Linked DNA regions of Roseibium sp. Sym1. The protein of the gene in region 2 interacts with the protein of the main gene of each other region in a pairwise test. Links are inferred from orthologs where the notes say so. Each region holds a gene or a part of one and is shown on either strand. Other genes may lie near its edges. The genes, in order: ptsN and trkA.

Region 1 (10,088 bases), 4.4 Mb from region 2 along the record:
GCGAAGCCGCTCGAGATCTGCTTGCAGATCGACCTGCCGGGTCGCGACCCGGTCGCCCCGGCGATCCTGCGCGATCGCCAGGAGGGCGGGATCGTAGTCGGTCAGCAGCCAGTCGACCTGTCGGTCCAGGCGCGGCGCGAGGGCGGCAACGGTCGATCCCGCGCCGCTGGCGAGATCGAGCAGCCGTACCGGGCCGGGCGGAAGGCCCCCGACGAAGGCGTCCTCCACGTCCCGATTGCGCGCGTCCAGGTCGAGAGGTTCGCGCAGGGCGAGCCACTCGGATGAAAAACCGCTCATTGTGCGACCTCCCGCAAGGTTTCAGCAAAGCGAACCGACGAAGCCGTCCAGTCCGGCAGTGCCCCGGCCGCCTGTCTCGCGGCGGTTTCATAGCGCGCCCGTTCTTCAGGGTGACCGATCAGGCGGTCCAGCCCGGCGCGCAGGGCCGCCACATCCTCGGTACCGCAATAGATCGCGGCCCCCTCCGGCAGGGTGTCCCGCACAGCACCACCGCCGCTGCCGATCACCGGCAGACCATGGGCGAGCGCTTCGGTATAGGCCATGCCGTAGCCCTCGTAGCGGCTGGCCAGGACGAAGACATGGGCCGCGCGGTAAAAACCGGGCAGGCGCTGCTGAGCGACCGCACCATGGAACGTGATCCGCCCATCCAGACCGAGCGCGCCGATCTGCTTTTTCAGGGCCGTGTAGCAGGCCGGGTCCGCGTCCTTCCCGCCGACGATGTCCAGATGCCAGTTTGCGCTGTTCGGCCCGGCAAGACCGGCCAGGGCGTCAAACAGGAGATCATAGCCCTTGCGCGGTACGATCGTGCCGACCGAGAGCAGCCTGACCACATCGCTTGCCAGGTCGCTTGACGGGCGCGCATAGGGCTCCGGCTTGTCGGTGCCCGGCAGGATCGTCGTGATCCGTTCTTCCGGGACCGCGAACAGGTCGTGGACCTGCGCCGCCGTGGCCGGACTGGTGACGATCACACGCCGGACATGGCGCAGGGCCGCCCGTTCGCTTTTCAGAAGCGCTTGAGCTCCCTCTTCATCAAGTCCGTTTTCCAGGCAAAGCGGATGATGGACCAGGGCGACCAGGCGAAGACGGCCGGCCTCGGTGGCTGCGGCCTTGTCCAGAACGCCGAACGCCAGACCGTCCACGACAACAAGCGTAGCGTCCGGCAGCGCGGCCAGCTTGTCGGCCGCTCCGCGAAGCGTTTCGGCCGCCGGATAGGGAAATCCGTCGCCCAACGGAACAAGCCGCACCTGCCAGCCAAGTTCGCGCAGGCCGGAGACAATGCGCCTGTCATAGCCGTAGCCGCCGGTCGGTGTTTCCAGGTCGCCGGGATAGGCAAAAAAGACGGTGGGCATCACCGGATCAGATCGCTGCTTCGTACCAGGCCCGTGCCACGTGGGATTCCGAAATCGTCACCCGGATGGAGGCGAGCTCTGTCCCCGGCCGGCCGAGCCGGTTGTCGCGCGCGGCACCTGCCAGGTGGTCGTGGACATGCCTGGTCAGGAATTCGGTCGTGGTGTTGATGCCGGCAAACTCCGGCACCTCGTCGAGGTTCTTGTAGTTGAGCGGCTCCAGCACTTCCTTCAGGGCTTCATGCGCACGGCCGATGTCGATCACCACGCCATTGGCATCGAGGCTCTCGGCCAGGAAGGCCGCGTCGATGACAAACGTCGCCCCGTGCAGCGCCTGGGCCGGGCCGAAGAGCTCGCCCTTGAAGGAATGGGCAATCATCACGTGGTCGCGTACTTCTACTGCAAACATATCTCTCGTCCTGAAATATCTGTTTTCTTGGGTGGTCTCAGGCTGCTTGGCCGGCGTCGCGGTCATACACAACCAATGCCGCCAGAACATCTGACGTCTTGTTCAACACTTCGGGAAGACGCTCCGGCAGGTCTTCAAAATCGATCCGGTGGCTGATCAGCCTGTCGAGCGCGGGATCCTCCAGCAGCGACAGCGCCGTTTGCAGGCGCCGCCGGTAGGTCCAACGCGCCTGCCGGTCCGCGGGAATGGTGCCGACCTGGCTGGAGACCAGCTTCAAACGGCGGCAATGGAAATCCGCCCCCAGCGGCACCTGAACATCTGCCTCGCCATACCAGCTCATCTCGACGATGGACGTGCCGTCCCCCGCACATTTCAAGGCTGTTGCAAGACCGGCCGAGGTCGCGCTGGCATGAAAGACCAGATCCTGGTCGACCGGTGCCGCCTCCGGAAGCGCAAAGCCGATCCCCAGAGCCTCCGCGACGGCGGCCCGGCCCGGATTGGTATCGACCAGCGTCACTTTTGATCCAGGCAGCCGCCCGGCAACGTATGCGGTCAGGAGGCCGACGGCACCACCGCCAACCACGCAGATGTGATCCCCAGGTGATGGTTTTCCGTCCCATAAAGCGTTAAGTGCCGTTTCCATATTCGCCGCCAGAACAGCACGTTCGGCAGGGACGCCGTCCGGAACCGGCACACAGGCGTCTGACGGGAGAGCAAAGACGGTTTGATGCGGATAGAGCGAAAATACAACGCGGCCGGCAAGTGCGGGGTTCCCGTCAAGAACCCTTCCGACATTGGCGTAACCGTATTTCACCGGAAAGGGGAAGTCGCCGGCCTGAAAGGGCGCTCGCATGCGCTGCCATTCGCTCATCGGAACCTCTCCACGCAACACGAGTCCTTCGGTGCCCCGGCTGATACCGCTGAAAAGCGTCTGCACCAGAACGTCACCGGGCTGCAATTGACTGCGGGCCGCGGGTTCAAGCCCGCATTGCCCAGGTCCGGTGTACCACAGCGCCCGTGCATCGCCTGTGCCGCGCGTCACCGGTGCTTCTGCGGTCATGCTCTATCCTCTCCGGTCATCAACCCTGGGTCTGTCAATTTTAGGACATTTTGACATGCGCACTATTGCGATGATCGCCGCGATTGAAAGTCAAAAAAATGTTTCGAGTGTTTGACATGCCTGTATTCAAAGGATCAACCGCTGCCATGACCACCAGGCGCATTTTCTTCGCCACCCTCCTCGCCACCAGCTTTGCCGGGCTTGCCGCCCTGATGGCCCTGACCCTGTCGCCCGGCGGTTACACGCCTCTCGACCTGTTCATTCTCGCCTGCTTCCTGGTGACGCTGCCCTGGACCATCATCGGTTTCTGGAACGCGGTGATCGGCCTTTTCGTGATGCGGTTTTCCCGGAACCCGGTGACGGCGGTCTGCCCGATCGATCACGGCGATGCGGCACGGCCGCTGACCAGCTCGACGGCATTGCTCTCCTGTGTCCGCAACGAGGATGCCGAAAGCCTCGAGACCAATCTGAGCTCCATGGTCACGCGCCTTGTGCGCGCCGGGCAGGCCGGACATTTCACGCTTTACGTCCTCAGCGATACCGACATGGACGACATTGCCCTCCAGGAACAGCAGATGGCGGCGCGGCTCCAGGAGCGATTCGCGGGCAAGATGGAGGTGATCTACCGTCGCCGCAGCAACAACAAGGGCTTCAAGGCCGGTAATGTCGAGGACTTCTGCGACCGCTGGGGCGACCAGCATGACTTCGCGCTTGTGCTCGATGCAGACAGCTACATGTCCGCCGATGCGATCACCGGCCTGGTGCGGCGCATGGAAATCAACCCGAAAATCGGCATCCTGCAGAGCCTGGTGGTCGGCCTGCCGACCGACAGCGCCTTTGCACGGGTTTTCCAGTTCGGCATGCGCCTGGGCATGCGCTCCTACACGATCGGCAGCGCCTGGTGGCAGGGAGACTGCGGTCCCTACTGGGGACACAATGCCATCCTGAGGATCCAGCCTTTCAAGGACCATTGCCGCCTGCCGGAACTGCCGGGCAAGGGCCCCCTTTCGGGAACAATCCTGTCCCACGACCAGGTGGAAGCGGTGCTGATGCGCCGGGCGGGTTATGAGGTCCGCGTGCTGCCGCTGGAAACCGGCAGCTACGAGGCCAATCCGCCGCATCTCCTGGAGTTCATCCGCCGTGACCTGCGCTGGTGCCAGGGCAACCTGCAGTACCGCCGCCTCGTCGGCATGCCCGGCCTGAAGCCCGTCAGCCGCGCGCAGCTGGTGCTGGCCATCCTGATGTTCCTCGGCTCTCCCGCCTGGATCGGTTTCATGACCGGGGCAGCAGTGCTCGGCATGGTCACCGATTACATGCCCTACAGGGCGGACACGGGAGCCGCCGTGTTCTTCACCGTGCTGACAATGGTGTTCGCGCCGAAACTGGCAACCGTGGCGGATGTGCTGGCGCGCAAGGATCTGAGGAAGGCCTTTGGCGGCCCCCTGCGTGTGCTCGTGAGCGTCGGCGCCGAGATCCTCTACGCCGCCATGCTGGCACCGATCATGGCCGTTGCTCACACACTGTTCATGGGCGGACTGATCTTCGGCAAGACAATCGGTTGGGGCGCACAGGCCAGGGGCGTGCAGCGCCTGCCGGTGCCGTTGGCCCTGCAAAAACTGTGGCCGCAGACCCTGTTCGGCCTCGCTGGGCTGGCCTGGCTGTCCGGTCAGGACATCGCCCTTGTGTGGCCGGTCGTCCCGGTCGCCATCGGACCGCTGCTGGCGGGCCTGATCGCGGTTGCCACCTCCACGCGCACACTCGGCAACATCGCCATCCGCTCGACCCTGTGGCGCATTCCCGAGGAAACCGCGCCGCCTGAAGAATTGCTGGACCTGCACCTGCCCGCTCTCGCCAAGGGCCCCGCGGCCGTCTCGGGCGAACCGGACCTGGTTCAGGGCGACGCCAAGCCAGCCGAGGCGTAGCGACAGGGCGCAACACACAAAAGCAAAAAGACCGGCCCCTGGCCGGTCTTTTTGCATTTAGGAAATTGAACCCGATCAAGCCGCGTTGGACGATGCCAGCGGCTGAGTCAGGAGGTCGTAGATTTCCTGGGTGTCCGACGAGGCACGCACTTCCTGGGTGACCGACGCATCGCGCAGCTGGCGCGCGATCCTGGCAAGCGCCTTCAGGTGATCGGCGCCGGCCCCTTCGGGCGCGAGCAGCAGAAAGACCAGGTCCACAGGCTCATCATCGAGCGCATCAAAGTCCACCGGCTTGTCCAGTTTCGCAAACAGGCCGACGAGACGGTCCAGTCGTGTCAGCTTGCCATGGGGGATTGCGATGCCGTGGCCCACACCCGTGGAGCCCAGTCGCTCACGCTGAAGAAGCGTGTCGAAGATTTCCCGCTCGGAAAGGCCGGTCAGCTCTGCCGCCTTGGCGGAAAGTTCCTGGATTGCCTGTTTCTTGCTCTTGGCCTTCAGGCCGGCAATCACTGCATCTTTACCCAGAAGATCACTAAGATCCATTAGTTCGCCTACTCGTTTCGGAAGCCGGCTTCCCGAAGGAAGCCGGTCCCGTCCGCATCACTATTCGGCGGCCTCGCTGGCCACCAGGGCTGGGTCTATCCAGCCAATATTGCCATCAGCCCGGCGATAAACAACATTGACACCGCCATTTGCCGCATTTTTGAACATCACGACAGGCGCTTCAGTCAGATCCAGCTCCATGACCGCCATGCCGACGGTCATCGTTTTGACTTTCGCGGAAGTCTCGGCAATCACCAGCGGGTTGAAATCCGCAGGCACTTCCTCGTCTTCCTCGGGCGAGGCAAGCACGTAAGATGCCGCCTCCATGGCCTCCCGTTCGTGGCCGTTGTGACCGTGATGGTCCTTCAGCTTGCGCTTGTAGCGCCGTAACCGTTTCTCGATCTTGTCAGCAGCCTGATCGAAGCTGTTGCGCGGGTCCTGATCCTGCGCGGACACTTGAAGTACAATTCCGGTGTCCAGGTGCAGGCTGCATTCCGACTTGAAGCCGGTGCCCTCCCTGCTGAGCGTGACGTGGCCTGTGAAGCCGCCTGTAAAATATTTTTCCAGCGCGTCTTCGATTCGGTCTGTGATGTGTTCGCGCATTGCATCGCCCACATCCACGTTCTTACCCGAAATCCGCAAAGCCATGGGGACCTCTTCTTTTTCTATTGACCGACGGGTCACCGGCGTTCGCCGGTGCTGAAACGCGATACGTTTCAAGCCTACAGAATGGACCAGTCAGCGCCGAAGCGCCATCCCCTGTTTACGCCACGAGGGCGGTCCTATAATTGCGCCGGATCAAAGAGTCAATTGAATATGAATTCTCGCAACAATGTTCAGAAGAAAGCATGTAGTTTCATGGTATTGTTTCCGTGGAAATCTCGGAAACGTTACGATTGTTGCGCCTGCCCGCCCCGGGAAGCAGTCGCCAGGTAACTACAGTTTGCTGTTTTTCTCGCGGCGTCTCTGAACGGAAGAGCCGATTTTCATGGCTTCGCGATATTTGGCGACCGTCCTGCGGGCAATGTCGATCCCCTCATCCTTCATAATTTTGACAATCGTGTCGTCGGACAGAATGGCCTTCGGGTCCTCGGCATCGATCAGCTGCCTGATCTTGTGCCGCACCGACTCGGCGGAATGGGCATCCCCGCCGACCGTCGCCGAAATGGCGGAGGAAAAGAAATATTTCAGCTCGTAGATGCCCCGCGGTGTCGCCATGAACTTGTTCGACGTCACCCGGCTGACCGTTGATTCGTGCATGCCGATGGCTTCGGCGACGGTCTTCAGGTTGAGGGGCCTGAGATGCGCGATGCCGTAGGTCAGAAAGCCGTCCTGCTGCCGGACGATCTCGGTCGAGACCTTGAGGATCGTCCTGGCCCGCTGATCCAGGCTCTTGGCCAGCCAGTTGGCCGTCTGCAGGGAGTCGGTCAGGTATTCCTTCTCGGTTTCATTGCGCGCCGTCTTGATGACCTTGGCAAAATACGTCTGGTTCACGAGCACCTTGGGCAGCGTGTCCGAATTCAGTTCCAGGGCCCAGGTGCCGTCATTGGCGGGCCGGACGAACACATCCGGGACAACCGGCTGGACCAGGGAAGACCCGAAGACACTGCCCGGCTTTGGATCCAGCGCGCGGATCTCGGCGATCATCTCGACAAGATCCTCCTCGTCGACGGCACAGACCTTCCTGAGACCGGCGAGATCCCGCTTGGCCAGCAATTCGATGTTGTCGATCAACGCTTCCATGGCCGGGTCGTACCGGTTCTTGTCGATCAGCTGCAGCTTCAGGCATTCGGCAAGATTGCGGGCGAAGACACCCGCGGGCTCGAAGGTCTGAAGCACGGCGAGCACACGTTCCAAACGGTCGAGACCGACACCGAGCAGCTCGGCCGTCTCTTCGAGGTCGAGATAGAGATAGCCATTCTCGTCCAGGGAGTTGATGAGATGACCGGCTATCAGCTTGTCGGCTTCGTCGTTCAGCGCCAGGTGCATCTGCTCTTCCAGCGAGGTCACCAGGGACGCTTCGTCCGCGACAAAGGCTTCCAGGTTATAGTCCTCGGAGCCGCCTCCGCTGGAAACATTCTTGTAGCTGTCGCCAGCCTTCAATATGGCGGGATCAGGCGAGGCGGGGACGCCGGGCTCGTCCGGGAATACATTTCCGAGATCCGTGTCCATGCGCGAGGCGATGGCTTCCGACCCGGTCTCCAGATCGTTCTGCATCCAGTCGCCGGAGCCAGGCTCGTCCGTGCTGCCGCCCTGCGGTTCGGACGCCTCGGCATAGGTGTCGGCCTGACCTTCCGCGCCGCTACCGCTCTCCGGCGCGGCCTCGCCGGCCTCGCCCTTTTCCAGGAGCGGATTGCGTTCCAGTTCGGCTTCGACATAGGAGACCAGGTCAAGGTTGGACATCTGCAGAAGCTTGATCGCCTGCATCAACTGCGGCGTCATCACCAGTGACTGGCTCTGCCGCATCTCCAGCTTTGTTGAAATGGCCATCTGACTCTTGGTTGCCCGCTGTACCGACTTGGTCTGCTTCTTGCTTCTTTATTGCAAACCGAGTGTATAGCCTAGCGGACAAACTGTCATCAGAGCGTAAACTGTTCACCCAGATAAAGCCGGCGCACGTCCGGATTGGTGACGATTTCCTGGGGCAGCCCCTCGGTGAGCACCTCGCCGGCGGCGATAATGTAGGCCCGGTCGATCAGGCCGAGGGTTTCGCGCACATTGTGATCGGTGATGAGCACGCCGATACCGCGCTGCGTCAGGTGACGCACCAGCTGCTGGATGTCGCCGACAGCGATCGGATCGATCCCGGCAAAGGGTTCGTCGAGCAGCATGAAGGAAGGACGGCTGGCCAGGGCCCGCGCGATTTCCACCCGGCGGCGTTCACCGCCGGACAGCGCGATGCTCGGCGACCTGCGCAAATGGGTCAGCCCGAATTCCGCCAGCAGCGAATCGAGTTCTTCGCGGCGCTTGTGCCGGTCCGGCTCGATCACCTCCAGCACGGCCCGGATGTTTTCCTCCACGGTAAGGCCGCGGAAAATCGACGCTTCCTGTGGCAGATAGCCGATCCCCAGGCGCGCCCTGCGATACATGGGCATCCGGGTGATGTTGAAGCCTTCGAGGGAAATCTGCCCCTGGTCCGGACGGATCAACCCGGTGATCATGTAGAACGTGGTGGTTTTCCCGGCACCGTTCGGACCGAGCAGGCCGACCGCCTCTCCGGGTTTCACGGACAGGCTGACATATTTGACCACCTGACGGCGGCCGTAAGTCTTGCCGATCCCATCAACGACCAGCGCCTGGCTCAGGTCTTCCGCCTCCGGGGCGGAACCTGGGATGCCCCCTTGCAGGCCACTATCGTCCGGTGGAATTCTATTCACTGATGCGCTGTCCATGCATTGGTTGCCGCGGCTTCACATAAGGTCTGCAGGCCCGGCTGTCGAGTCGGCTCCGCAATCAATAATAAACCAACCGAACTTAATTGCCTTCCTGAACGCTGTTGGGCTGGATGCGCACTTTCACGCGGCCACCGCCATTGCCCTGGCCAGACACGTTGCCGCCCCCGGCTGTCAGGTTGGCCTGGCCGGTTTTCAGGTTCACGGTGAGCTTCTTGCCCACCACCACGTTGGGTCCCTGGCTCAAGACGACCTCCTTGCCGGTCATCACCATGACCTCACGGGTCATGTCGAAACTGGCCGCATCGCCACGCGCGGTCTGGTCCTTGGAGGTAATAAAGACCCCGCCGGCCGCTTCCAGACGCGAAATCCGCTGCTGAACCGCGCTTTCCTGTGCCTGCTCCGACCCCGATCCGATATAGAACACCTTGAGGCGCTGGGTCTTCAGGCTGGTCTCGCCCTGGGTCACCACCACATCGCCGACAAATGTCGCGGTGTTGTTGTTGTCCTCGACGCGAAGCTCGCTGGCCTCGATGTCGATCGGATCACCATCATTCGCACCGAAGCCTGCAAAAGCGTCGGAAAAAGTCTGCGCCTGTGCGGTCCCGGCAATCAGGACCGCTGCGGACGCGATCATCAAGCGTTTGAAAAATGTCATTGCCTATTGTCCTTGCGAAGCCGGGTTGAGCGTCATCTTTATGCCATCTGAAAAACGGACGATTCCCTTGGCCTGATCATAATCGAGTTTGCCGGACACAACATGGCCCTGTTCCGACCGGATGGAGACGGGCTCCGATGTCGACAGCGCGCCGTTGTTGAGATCGATTTGCACCTCGGCCAGATCCACAGTGTAGCCTTCACTCCACTCCAGCTGGATACCTTCATAAAGCCTGAGGGTTTCGACAGCGTTGTTGTAGGTCCCCTTCAGCGCGATGATCTGGGCACTCTGGTCCTTGCTGAGCACGATATTGGCCCGGATCGTCTCCAGATCGATAATGCGCGGATCGCTGAGCCTCTGAATGGCCCGGGTGGCCGTCACCTTGTAGGAGCGCTCTCCGTCATGGCCCGACAGTTCCGGCTGGTCCATGACCAGACCCTCGCTGGTCAGCATCATGTTGGTCGCGCCGAACCCGCTCAGGATGTTGAACAGGACCACCAGCCCGATCATGCCCGCGAGTATCAGAAGGCCGGCACCGGGAAGCAGCCAGCGCAAAACATGCACGGCGATGCTGTGGCGGCGCGCCGTCCTTTGCGCCCGGCTGAGGGGCCGCTTGAGGGAAGCTCCTCCGGAAAGGTCTGTGACAGCGCTCAACAAGGTCTCCGAAACTGCGTGGCTCGAGCAGCGAAATATCCGGTCCGCAACCGGTTACGAATGGGCGAAGATGTCCGTTTCTTCCC
Region 2 (10,121 bases):
TCACCGCAATCGCCGCCTGGCTGCTCATCGCCACCGTCACGAACCATGCCGGCGAGGCAACGCTCGGCTTTTGGGCGCTGACCGCGGCCACCTGGGCGGCTGCCTGGCTGTTCGTCGAGCGGCTCGCAATCTGGAAAACCGCGTCACCGCTTGCCCAGAGGATCGTCAACCTGGCGATCCCGGCCATTTTCGGCTTCACCCTGCTGGTGCTCTGGCAATTGATCGTGACCGGAGCCGGCGTGCCGAAGGTCCTGCTGCCGGCGCCGTCCGAAATCTGGGTTCGGCTGACGACCTCCGGTCCGACGCTCTGGGCGGATTTCCAGCAGACCTTCCTGAAGGCAGTTCTGGCCGGTTACATCATCGGCTGCGGCTCCGCCTTCATCGTCGCGATCCTGGTGGACCGCGTGCCGTTCCTGCGCCGCGGGCTCCTGCCCATCGGCAACCTTGTCTCCGCGCTGCCGATCATCGGCGTCGCCCCGATCATGGTGATGTGGTTCGGCTTCGACTGGCCGTCCAAGGCAGCGGTCGTCATCATCATGACCTTCTTCCCCATGCTGGTGAACACGGTCTCGGGCCTGGCCGCCTCCGACGCCATGCAGCGCGACCTGATGCGCACCTATGCCTCCAACTACTGGCAGACGCTCCTGAAACTGCGCCTGCCCATGGCAATGCCGTTCATCTTCAACGCCCTGAAGATCAATTCCACGCTCGCGCTGATCGGCGCCATTGTTGCGGAGTTCTTCGGCACGCCGATCGTCGGCATGGGTTTCCGGATTTCCACCGAGGTCGGCCGCATGAACGTCGACATGGTCTGGGCGGAAATCGCGGTCGCCGCGCTCGCCGGCTCGCTGTTCTACGGTCTCGTCGCCCTCCTGGAACGCGCCGTCACCTTCTGGCATCCGTCGGTCAGGGGGTGATGTGCCGGAGTTTTTCTCATCGAGCGGCGCTATCGCGGTTACCGCGGTCGTCCTTGCCAGCGCGTTTGTCATGGCCAAGCTACTCGCCTTTCGAGAACGAAGTTGGGTAAGGCGGACAGCCAATGGAGTTATTAAACGCCAAAGCAACTCTGCAAAACTTTTTACTGTGGTTGTCGCCATCCTGGGGTTCTGTGGTGCGATAATGATCTCGTATATCAAATTAAAACTCTGGCTGAGTTAGCTCGACTCTTCTTCTGAAACTGGATTAACAATGACCCCCAGTCGCGACATTTCCCGCCTTATCGAAATCATGGCCGCGCTCAGAACGCCCGTGACCGGTTGTCCCTGGGATCTGGAGCAGGATTTTGCGACCATCGCGCCCTATACGCTTGAAGAGGCCTATGAGGTCGCCGACGCGATTGCCAAGAACGATCTTGTGGAGCTGCGCGAGGAGCTCGGGGACCTTCTGCTGCAGGTGGTCTACCACGCCCGCATGGCCGAGGAGGACGAGCATTTCGATTTCGGCGACGTGGTCGAGGCGATCACGAAGAAGCTGATCCGGCGCCATCCGCATGTCTTCGGCGATGAAAACGGCGAAAAGCCGGAGCTGGTCAAGGGCATCTGGGAACGGATCAAGGCCGAGGAACGCGCCGAAAAGCGCGCCGCCCGTGAAGCCCTCGGTCTTGTGGAGGAACGAAAAGGGTTTCTCGACGACGTGCCGACCGCCTTCCCCGCCCTTCAGGAAGCCGACAAGCTGCAGCGCCGGGCCTCGAGGGTCGGTTTCGACTGGAACGACGCCCGGTTGGTGCTCGACAAGATCCGCGAGGAAACCCATGAACTCGACGAGGAACTTGCCAGGGGCACGCCGGACAGGGACCGCATGACCGACGAACTCGGCGACACGCTGTTCGCACTCGCAAATCTGGCCCGCCATCTCGACATCGACCCGGAAGAGGCCCTGCGCAGGACAAACCGGAAATTCCGCAAGCGCTTTGCCGCCATCGAGGCCCATGCCGATGCAAACGGCACCACACTGGAAAAGATGTCCCTGGACGAGATGGAAGCGGCCTGGCAGGCGGCCAAGAAACGCTGATCAGCCGTCGATGAAGGCGGCGAAGGTTTCCCGGAACGGCCCGCGCTGCTTGTCCGTGACCCGAACCTCGGCGGTCACGAAATCCTCCGCATCGTTTCGTTCCAGCACTTCCGCCATCTGGTAGAGCCTGGCCAGCAAAGCGCCTTCCGCCACCGGGATACGCACGGTCAGAATGTCGTCATTCTGGGCCATGAAGGCATCGATCCGCTGCGAAAGCTGATCGATGCCCTCCCCCGTCAATGCCGAAAGGGCAATCGGACCCTCGTCTCCGGCATCCTCGAGAAGCTTGTCCCGGTAGGCCGGATCGAGGCAGTCGATCTTGTTCCAGACCTCGACAACAGGCGCTCCCGTCAGGGCATCGACGCCGAGATCGGTGAGTGTCTTCTTGACGTCTTCGGCCTGTGCATCCGTGTCCGGATGGGAAATGTCGCGCACATGCAGGATCAGGTCCGCTTCCAGAACCTCTTCCAAAGTTGCCCGGAAGGCGGCAACGAGATGGGTCGGCAGATCAGAGATGAAGCCCACCGTGTCGGACAGGATCACCTCGCGCCCATGAGGCAGCGTCACTTTGCGCAGGGTGGGATCCAGCGTCGCGAACAAAAGGTCCTTGGCGAAGACATCGGATTCGGTCAGCCGGTTGAACAGCGTCGACTTGCCGGCGTTGGTGTAGCCGACCAGGGCGACGACAGGTTGAGGAATCTTCTTGCGTTTCTTGCGGTGCAGGTCGCGGGTCCGGCGCACCTGTTCGAGCTGCTTCTGCAGCGCGATGATGCGTTCCTGGATCTGGCGGCGGTCGGCCTCGATCTGCGTTTCGCCCGGACCGCCCATGAAACCGGCGCCGCCGCGCTGGCGTTCCAGGTGGGTCCAGGACCGCACCAGTCGGCTCTTCTGCCAGGTCAGATGCGCGAGATCGACCTGCAGACGGCCTTCCTTGGTGCGCGCGCGATCACCAAAGATTTCAAGGATGAGACCGGTCCGGTCGATCACCTTGGTTTTCAGGCGCCGTTCCAGATTGCGCTGTTGCACGGGTGATAGCGGGTGATCGATGACCACAAGATCGAGATCCTCGCTGGCCACGATTCCAGCGAGTTCCGCAACCTTGCCCTCGCCGAACAGCGTTGCCGGCTTCGGATTGTTGATCTTGACGACGCCCGAATGAAGGATGGTCAGGTTGATCGCGGCGCTCAGTCCGATGGCTTCTTCCAGCCGGGCTTCCGGGCTGCGATTGCCGCGCAGGTCCGACTGGGCGGCATCCCGCGTCAGCAGGACCGGTTCGATGATCATCGCACGAAAAGGCTGGGGCAGACGGTCCACCCCAGTATTCTTCAATCTCAGCGATTTTTGACCCGGCTCCTCGGAACCGTTTGATTTAGAGAAATCGTCCGCGCGAGACTTCGGTTTCAATCAGCTTGCCTTTTCAGCGTTTTCCTCTGCCTGGTCGAACAGTTGAACAGGACCATTGGGCATTATCGTGGAAATCGCGTGTTTGTACACCAGCTGCGAGTGCCCGTCACGGCGTAGCAGGACACAGAAGTTGTCAAACCAGGTGACCACGCCCTGCAATTTCACACCATTGATGAGGAAAATCGTCAGAGGAGTTTTTTGTTTGCGAACGTGATTAAGAAAAGTGTCTTGAAGATTTTGTGCGCGCTCAGCCATCAGTCTTTTTATCCTATTTGCCCCGGATGCGGCCGAGCATCCGGCGTTTAAGCGGCCTGCCGTCAAAAGCCATTGAACTTCAAAAGCTTAGACTTTGCGGACCATCCGCCTTTTGTCTTGCCCACCAGTCAGGACCGTCTGCCTCGGCCCGTCATTGTCTCGTTTTTCGCAGCCAATAAGGCCAATCGAATCATACCGCCTGCAAATCAGTAGCAGTATGGAAGAGTTCGCGCAATCGGGTAGCGACGGAACCGGGATGCCCGTTTCCGATCATTTTGCCGTCCACACGTGTCACCGGCATAACGACGCTGGTCGCCGCCGTGACAAAAGCTTCCTTCGCGTCAAAGGCCTCTTCCAGGCTAAACGGCCTTTCCTCAAAGGTCAGCCCTTCCTTTTGGATAATGTCCAGGACCACAGCGCGCGTGATGCCGCGCAGGATACCGCTATCGGCCGGCCGTGTCACCACGGCGCCGTCCTTGGTAACGATCCAGGCATTGGTCGATCCGCCCTCGGTAACGAAGCCGTCGGCATCCACATACCAGGCTTCCTTGCCGCCATGTTCCTTGGCGTTCTGCTTGGCCAGCACATTCGGTAGCAGTGCGACGGTCTTGATATCAACCCGCGGCCAGCGGTTCTCCGGGTAACTGACGACTGCAATGCCCTGGGCGGCCTGGGCAGCTGCCGCGGCTGGATTGGTGGACCGCGCCGTGACGACGATCGACGGAGCAACCTCCTCCGGCGGGAAAAAGTGATCGCGCTTGGAAACACCGCGTGTCACCTGGATATAAACAAGCCCGTTGCGGACGCGGTTTCGACGGACAACCTGATGCAGGACGAAATCCACGGCGCTGCGCGTCATCGGCCAGTCGATGCGCAATTCGCTCAAGGACCGGCCAAGCCGGTCCAGATGCCGCGGGGCATCGACAATGTTGCCTTGCCAGACTTCGCAAACCTCGTAAACACCGTCGGCAAACTGATAGCCCCGGTCTTCCACATGCACCGCGGCATCCGCGTGACGTACATACTGACCGTTGACATAGGCAATCCGGCTCATGGGGCCTCCAAATGGCGGGTTCTGGGCGAACCGATTGGTTTGACTTGAAATTTTGACCTTATGGTCAGGTAAATGCAAGGCCTGAAAACCGGCGCCGTGCCTTAAAAGAAGTCAAGGCTGACGCGGAACATCTGCTCAACCTGGCGGACCCGGTTCGCAACCGCAAAGATCACGATCCTGTCCTGAGCCTGGATCTGCAGATCACCGTCGGGGGTGAGGACCTTGCCGCCCCGAAAAACCGCGCCAACGCGAATTCCGGACGGAAGATCAATCACCCGCAACGGCTTGCCGACCAGGGGGGATGTGTCCAGCGCTTCGGCCTCGACGATCTCCGCCGCACCGTTTTGCAGGGAATGCACGCCCCTGATCCGCCCGCGCCGCACATGCTGCAGGATCCGCGAGATCGTCACCGCGCGCGGATTTATGAAGGCGTCGATGCCGAGCGCGTTCGCGAAGGCGGGATAACTCGGATTGTTCAGAAGCGACAGCGAGCGCTTGCAGCCGAGCTTCTTGGCCATGACGGAGGACAGGATATTGACCTCATCCTCGTTGGTCAGCGCCACCATCGTGTCGGCGTCACCGGCATCGGCTTCGCTCAAAATGGTCTGGTCGAGAGCACTGCCGTGCAGGATAACCGAGCGTTTGAGGTCGTCGGCAACGGCCATGGCCCGTTCGCGCGAGGCTTCGATCAGCTTGATCTTCGTGCCCGACTGACGTTGCTCGAGGGCCTTGGCGACATAGAGACCGATATTGCCGCCGCCGGCGATCACGACCTTGGCGGCCTCGGGTTCCTCGTGACCGAAGATGCTCAACGTGCGCCGCACCTGATCCCGGCGCGCAACCACATAAGCAAGGTCACCGGTCAGGATGGAATCGCTGCTCTTGGGCACGAACAGGCGATTGTTGCGGTAGAGACCGACAACGACCGCACCCAGATCGGGAAAGAGTTCCGTCAGCTGGCGCAAGGGCGTGTCGACCACCGGACAGTCTTCCTCGCAGATGATGCCGACCACGACCACCTGGTCGTCGGCAAAGCGGACGGTTTCGACGGCGCCGGGCAGAGCAAGGCGCCGCAGAACCATCTCGCCGACCTCGATCTCCGGCGAGATGATCACGTCGATCGGCATGTTGTCGCGGGAAAACAGGTTGCGCCAGCGCCCCTGCAGATACGACTGTGCACGGATGCGGGCGACCTTTGTCGGGACGTTGAACAGCGAATGGGCAACCTGGCAGGCCACCATGTTGACCTCGTCGTAGAGCGTCACCGCCACGATCATGTCCGCTTCCTCGGCACCGGCCTGCGCCAGGATGTCCGGATGCGCACCGTGGCCGACAAAGCCGCGCACGTCGAGCTGGTCACCGATCGCGTTGATCAGCTGCGGCGAGGAATCGATCACCGAGACATCGTTCTGTTCAGCAGCCAGACGCTCCGCGATGCCGTATCCGACCTGCCCCGCGCCGCAAATCACGATTTTCATGGGAACAACCCTTTCCCGCTCTGCCGTTTCCTACAGGTGTCCACCAGACCTCAGGTCATGCCCAGGGTTTTCAGCTTCCGGTGAAGCGCGGAACGTTCCATACCGACAAATTCCGCCGTGCGCGAGATGTTGCCGTCAAATCTCTTGATCTGCGCCTGAAGATATTCACGCTCGAAAATCTCCCGCGCCTCGCGCAAGGGAACCGACATCAGATGCTCTCCGGTCCCGGACGTCGGCAGGTTGGGAAGCGTCTCGCCGATTTCCGCCGGCAGCAAGTCCGCCGTGATCGTGCTGTCGGGTTCGCCCCGGCTCAGGATCATCAATCGCTCCACATTGTTGCGCAACTGGCGCACGTTGCCGGGCCAGTCGTGGGTCTGCAGAACCGCCATGGCGTCATCTCCGATAGGCCTGAGCGGAATACCCGACGCCGCGGAGATGTAGTCCATGAAATGATGCACCAGAACCGGAATGTCCTCGCGGCGCTCGGCAAGGCCGGGCACACGCAGCGGCACCACGCTCAACCGGTGATACAGATCCTGCCGGAAAAGACCCGAGGCAATATGCTCTTCCAGGTTCTTGGAGGTCGAGGACAGGATCCGGATATCGACTTGCACCTTCTGGGTGCCGCCCACGCGCGAAAAGCTCTGCTCGACCAGCACTCGCAGGATCTTGCCCTGGGTCTCGGCCGGCATGTCGGCGACCTCGTCGAGATAGAGCGTGCCGCCATGGGCTTCCTCCAGAGCGCCGACCTTTCTCAGGTTGCCGTTTTCATCCTCGATGCCGAACAGCTCTTCTTCCATGCGCGCGGGCGTGATGGTGGCGGCATTCAACACGACGAACGGGCTTTTTGCCCGCGGTGAGCTGTCATGGATCATGCGCGCGGCCTGTTCCTTGCCGGCACCGGACGGTCCGACGATCAGGATACGGCTGTTGGTGCCCGCAATTTTCTGAATGGTCTGGCGCAGGTTATGCGCGGCGGACGAATTGCCGATGATCTCGTTGCTTTCACCACTGCGCTGCTTCAGGTCACGGATCTCGCGCTTCAGGCTCGAGGCTTCCAGCGCGCGCTCGACGATATGGATCAGCCGGTCCGCCTTGAACGGTTTCTCGATATAGTCGTAGGCGCCGCGCTTGATCGCGGAAACGGCCGTCTCGATGTTGCCGTGGCCGGATATGATCACCACCGGCAAGTCCGGATCCGTCTCCTTGAACAAGTCGAGCAGCGCAAGTCCGTCCAACCGGCTGCCCATCAGCCAGATGTCCAGGATGACCAGCGAAGGCTTGCGCTCCTTGACGGCGGCGATGGCGCTGTCGGAATCATGCGCGGTGCGCGTTCCGTAGCCGTCATCGTCCAGGATGCCGGCGATCATCTCGCGAATGTCTGTTTCGTCGTCAACGACTAGAATATCATGCGCCATGGGCAGTCACTGTCTGGTTGTGCGGTTCTGTTTCCGGTTCTGCCTCGGCATGAGCAGCCAAGGTCAAGCGAACCAGGGTTCCGGTATCGTCAGGGCTCGATTTGGGGGCGTCGAGCAATTCGATACCGCCCCCATGGTCTTCCAGGATCTTGCGGACAATGGCCAGGCCAAGGCCGGTCCCCTTCTCCCGCGTGGTCATGTAGGGTTCCAGCAGCCGTGCGCGGTTTTCTTCAGGCAGCCCGACCCCGTTGTCAATAACATCGACGACAACCCGGTCTCCGCCGCTGGTTTCTTCCGTGTACAATCGTGCCGTCACCTTGCCCTTGGGCAATTCGTCACCTGGTCGCGCCGCCACCGCCTCCGTGGCGTTCTTGATCACATTCGTCAGCGCCTGACCGACCAGACGCGCGTCGAACACAGCCGGCACCGCTTCGGAGGGCACTTCGGCGGTCACGCTGATCTCGGGATTGGCCACCGACTGCATGAAGGCGGCATCGCGGACAGCTTCGCGCATGTCGCCGGGCACCTTGTTCGGCTTGCGCATCCGGGCAAAGGAGGAAAACTCGTCCACCATCTGACCGATGTCGCCGACCTGGCGCACAATCGTGTCGATGCACTGATCGAAAACTTCGCGGTCGTCCTCGATCTTCTTGCCGTACCGGCGCCGGATACGCTCTGCCGACAGCTGGATGGGCGTCAGCGGATTCTTGATCTCGTGGGCGATGCGCCGGGCGACGTCGGCCCAGGCCGAGTTTCTCTGTGCCGAGACCAGGTCCGTGATGTCATCAAGCGTCACGACAAACCCGTGTTCACGCCGCGTCGACTGTTCCCTGGTGATGCGAACGTTGATCGTTCGCAGCCGCCCGTCCAGGGTGATCTCGACCTGGGTTTCCGGCAGGCGTTCAATGCCGTTCGCCTGAACCTGGGCGATACAGTCCGTCAATTCGGGCACGACCTCAACCAGCGGCTTGTTCAGAATCTGCACTTCGTCCAGTTGCAAAAGCTCAAGCGCGGACCTGTTGATCAGCATGATCGAGGCTTCGTCATCCACGCTGATCACACCCGTCGAAACACCGGACAGCACAGCCTCGTTGAACCGCCTGCGGCGATCGATCTGCTCGTTGGCGGCCAGAAGCGCGTCTCTCTGTCCAAGTAGCTGTCCGGTCATCTTGTTGAAGGTTTCACCGAGATTTGCCAGGTCACCGCCGGACTTTTCGGTCCGCACCTTGACGGCAAGATTTCCCTTGGAGACATCGTCCGCCGCCGAAATCAGCGCCCTGATCGGCGATACCAGCTTGTTGGCAAACCCGAAACCGATCCAGATTGCCGACAACAGCAGCACCAGGGCGACGCCCAGATAAACCAGTGCAAAGGCGACCTGGACGCCGAAGCGGCTGTTTTCCATCTGCTGGTATTGCGACGCACCGGTTTCCGCGAGGCGAAGGTAATCCAACACACGCGGATCGATGGCGCGCACGGCATAAAGGTAGAAATCGTCATAGGCGGACAGTTTCATCACGCCGCCGACGATATTGGAACTGCCCGGAGCGATCAGGATGGGGTCGCCTGACTTTGCCTTGAAGAAACTGTCTGCGGGTGGCAGTGGAACTTCCGCGTTCGGGTCGAGGACGACCCGCGTCACGACCTCCCCGTTCTCGTTGAGGATAAACGCGGCGAGAATGCCTCTCAACGACACCTGTGCCGCAAAGAACTGGTCAAATCGTGTCGGCTCGAAATCATAGACCGCCTTTGCCCTGTCGACATCATTGGTCATGGCGATCAGGTCGCCGCGCAGCACCCTGGCATGCTCCTGCAGGTAGGCCTGCGCCACCGTCAGGGCGTTGTCTATGATTTGCCGGGTGCGGTCCTCGAACCAGCGATCAAGGCCACGGTCGAGCGTCACCGCCGCAAGGATCGCCATGAGAACGGCCGGCACGGCCGCAACCAGACTGAACAGGGCAACGACACGCACATGCAGGCGCGCGGCGGCACGCCCCCTTTGGCGCGCCTGCCAGAGTTTCAGGATCTCGAAGGCAATGACGCCGAGCAGGATGGCGGCAAACGCACCATTGATCATCATCGCCGTCATGATGACATCACGGGTCGGGTCGATCGACGTCAACCCCATCAGAATGGCGAAGGTGACGCCGATGGAAACGAGCGCCACCACCATGATGGCAAGCCCCACGCGTCGCCAGATCCTGCCGGCGGCGCTGGATTGCGCAACGGTCTGCTGTTCAGATTCCAGTATCATTCGGCCTCAAACGCCTTGAACGCACGCACCCGGGCACGCGCACTCCCAGTTTGCGGCAAACTTATCACACAATGTTGCGAAATTGCGACAGAGCAAAAGGCATCTTGAAAAAATGCGGTGGACGACGAAAGCGGGTTGATTAACCTGTTGAAAATACGAAAGGCTTTCAGGTCCGGAACAAATAAAATTCGTCCATACGCCACTCCGGACCGGCCGCGTTTCCGCGAGCGGGTCGGTCAGCCGGGCGG

What was found.
Region 1: the proteins of trkA (region 2) and ptsN interact in binary tests that used the Escherichia coli proteins (3 or more experiments, as listed by UniProt). The link is inferred for Roseibium sp. Sym1 from one-to-one orthologs.

Annotation. Positions count from the first base shown.
Region 1 is NZ_CP114786.1:653,849-663,936, forward strand. The notes cover bases 3,565-6,481. They hold ptsN (PTS IIA-like nitrogen regulatory protein PtsN), read right to left. Parts: upstream 5,299-6,481; coding sequence 4,831-5,298; downstream 3,565-4,830. Other genes in these bases: mdoH (glucans biosynthesis glucosyltransferase MdoH), read left to right, coding at 3,565-4,755; hpf (ribosome hibernation-promoting factor, HPF/YfiA family), read right to left, coding at 5,359-5,946; rpoN (RNA polymerase factor sigma-54), read right to left, coding at 6,235-6,481. Also shown: O6760_RS03000 (class I SAM-dependent methyltransferase), read right to left, coding at 1-297; O6760_RS03005 (glycosyltransferase family 4 protein), read right to left, coding at 294-1,367; O6760_RS03010 (6-pyruvoyl trahydropterin synthase family protein), read right to left, coding at 1,375-1,773; O6760_RS03015 (zinc-dependent alcohol dehydrogenase), read right to left, coding at 1,811-2,833; more of mdoH, read left to right, coding at 2,980-3,564; more of rpoN, read right to left, coding at 6,482-7,788; lptB (LPS export ABC transporter ATP-binding protein), read right to left, coding at 7,878-8,690; O6760_RS03045 (LptA/OstA family protein), read right to left, coding at 8,773-9,348; LPS export ABC transporter periplasmic protein LptC, read right to left, coding at 9,352-10,002; O6760_RS03055 (ribonuclease D), read right to left, coding at 10,057-10,088. UniProt on the Escherichia coli protein: Seems to have a role in regulating nitrogen assimilation.
Region 2 is NZ_CP114786.1:5,007,291-5,017,411, reverse strand. Bases 4,014-6,963 are described here. They hold trkA (Trk system potassium transporter TrkA), read right to left. Parts: upstream 6,202-6,963; coding sequence 4,825-6,201; downstream 4,014-4,824. Other genes in these bases: ntrX (nitrogen assimilation response regulator NtrX), read right to left, coding at 6,252-6,963; O6760_RS23355 (D-amino-acid transaminase), read right to left, coding at 4,014-4,723. In the rest of the region: O6760_RS23375 (ABC transporter permease), read left to right, coding at 1-917; mazG (nucleoside triphosphate pyrophosphohydrolase), read left to right, coding at 1,189-2,010; GTPase HflX, read right to left, coding at 2,011-3,294; RNA chaperone Hfq, read right to left, coding at 3,415-3,672; more of O6760_RS23355, read right to left, coding at 3,860-4,013; more of ntrX, read right to left, coding at 6,964-7,619; O6760_RS23340 (sensor histidine kinase NtrY-like), read right to left, coding at 7,609-9,873. UniProt on the Escherichia coli protein: Part of the constitutive potassium transport systems TrkG and TrkH. May regulate the transport activity of TrkG and TrkH systems. Binds to NAD(+) and NADH.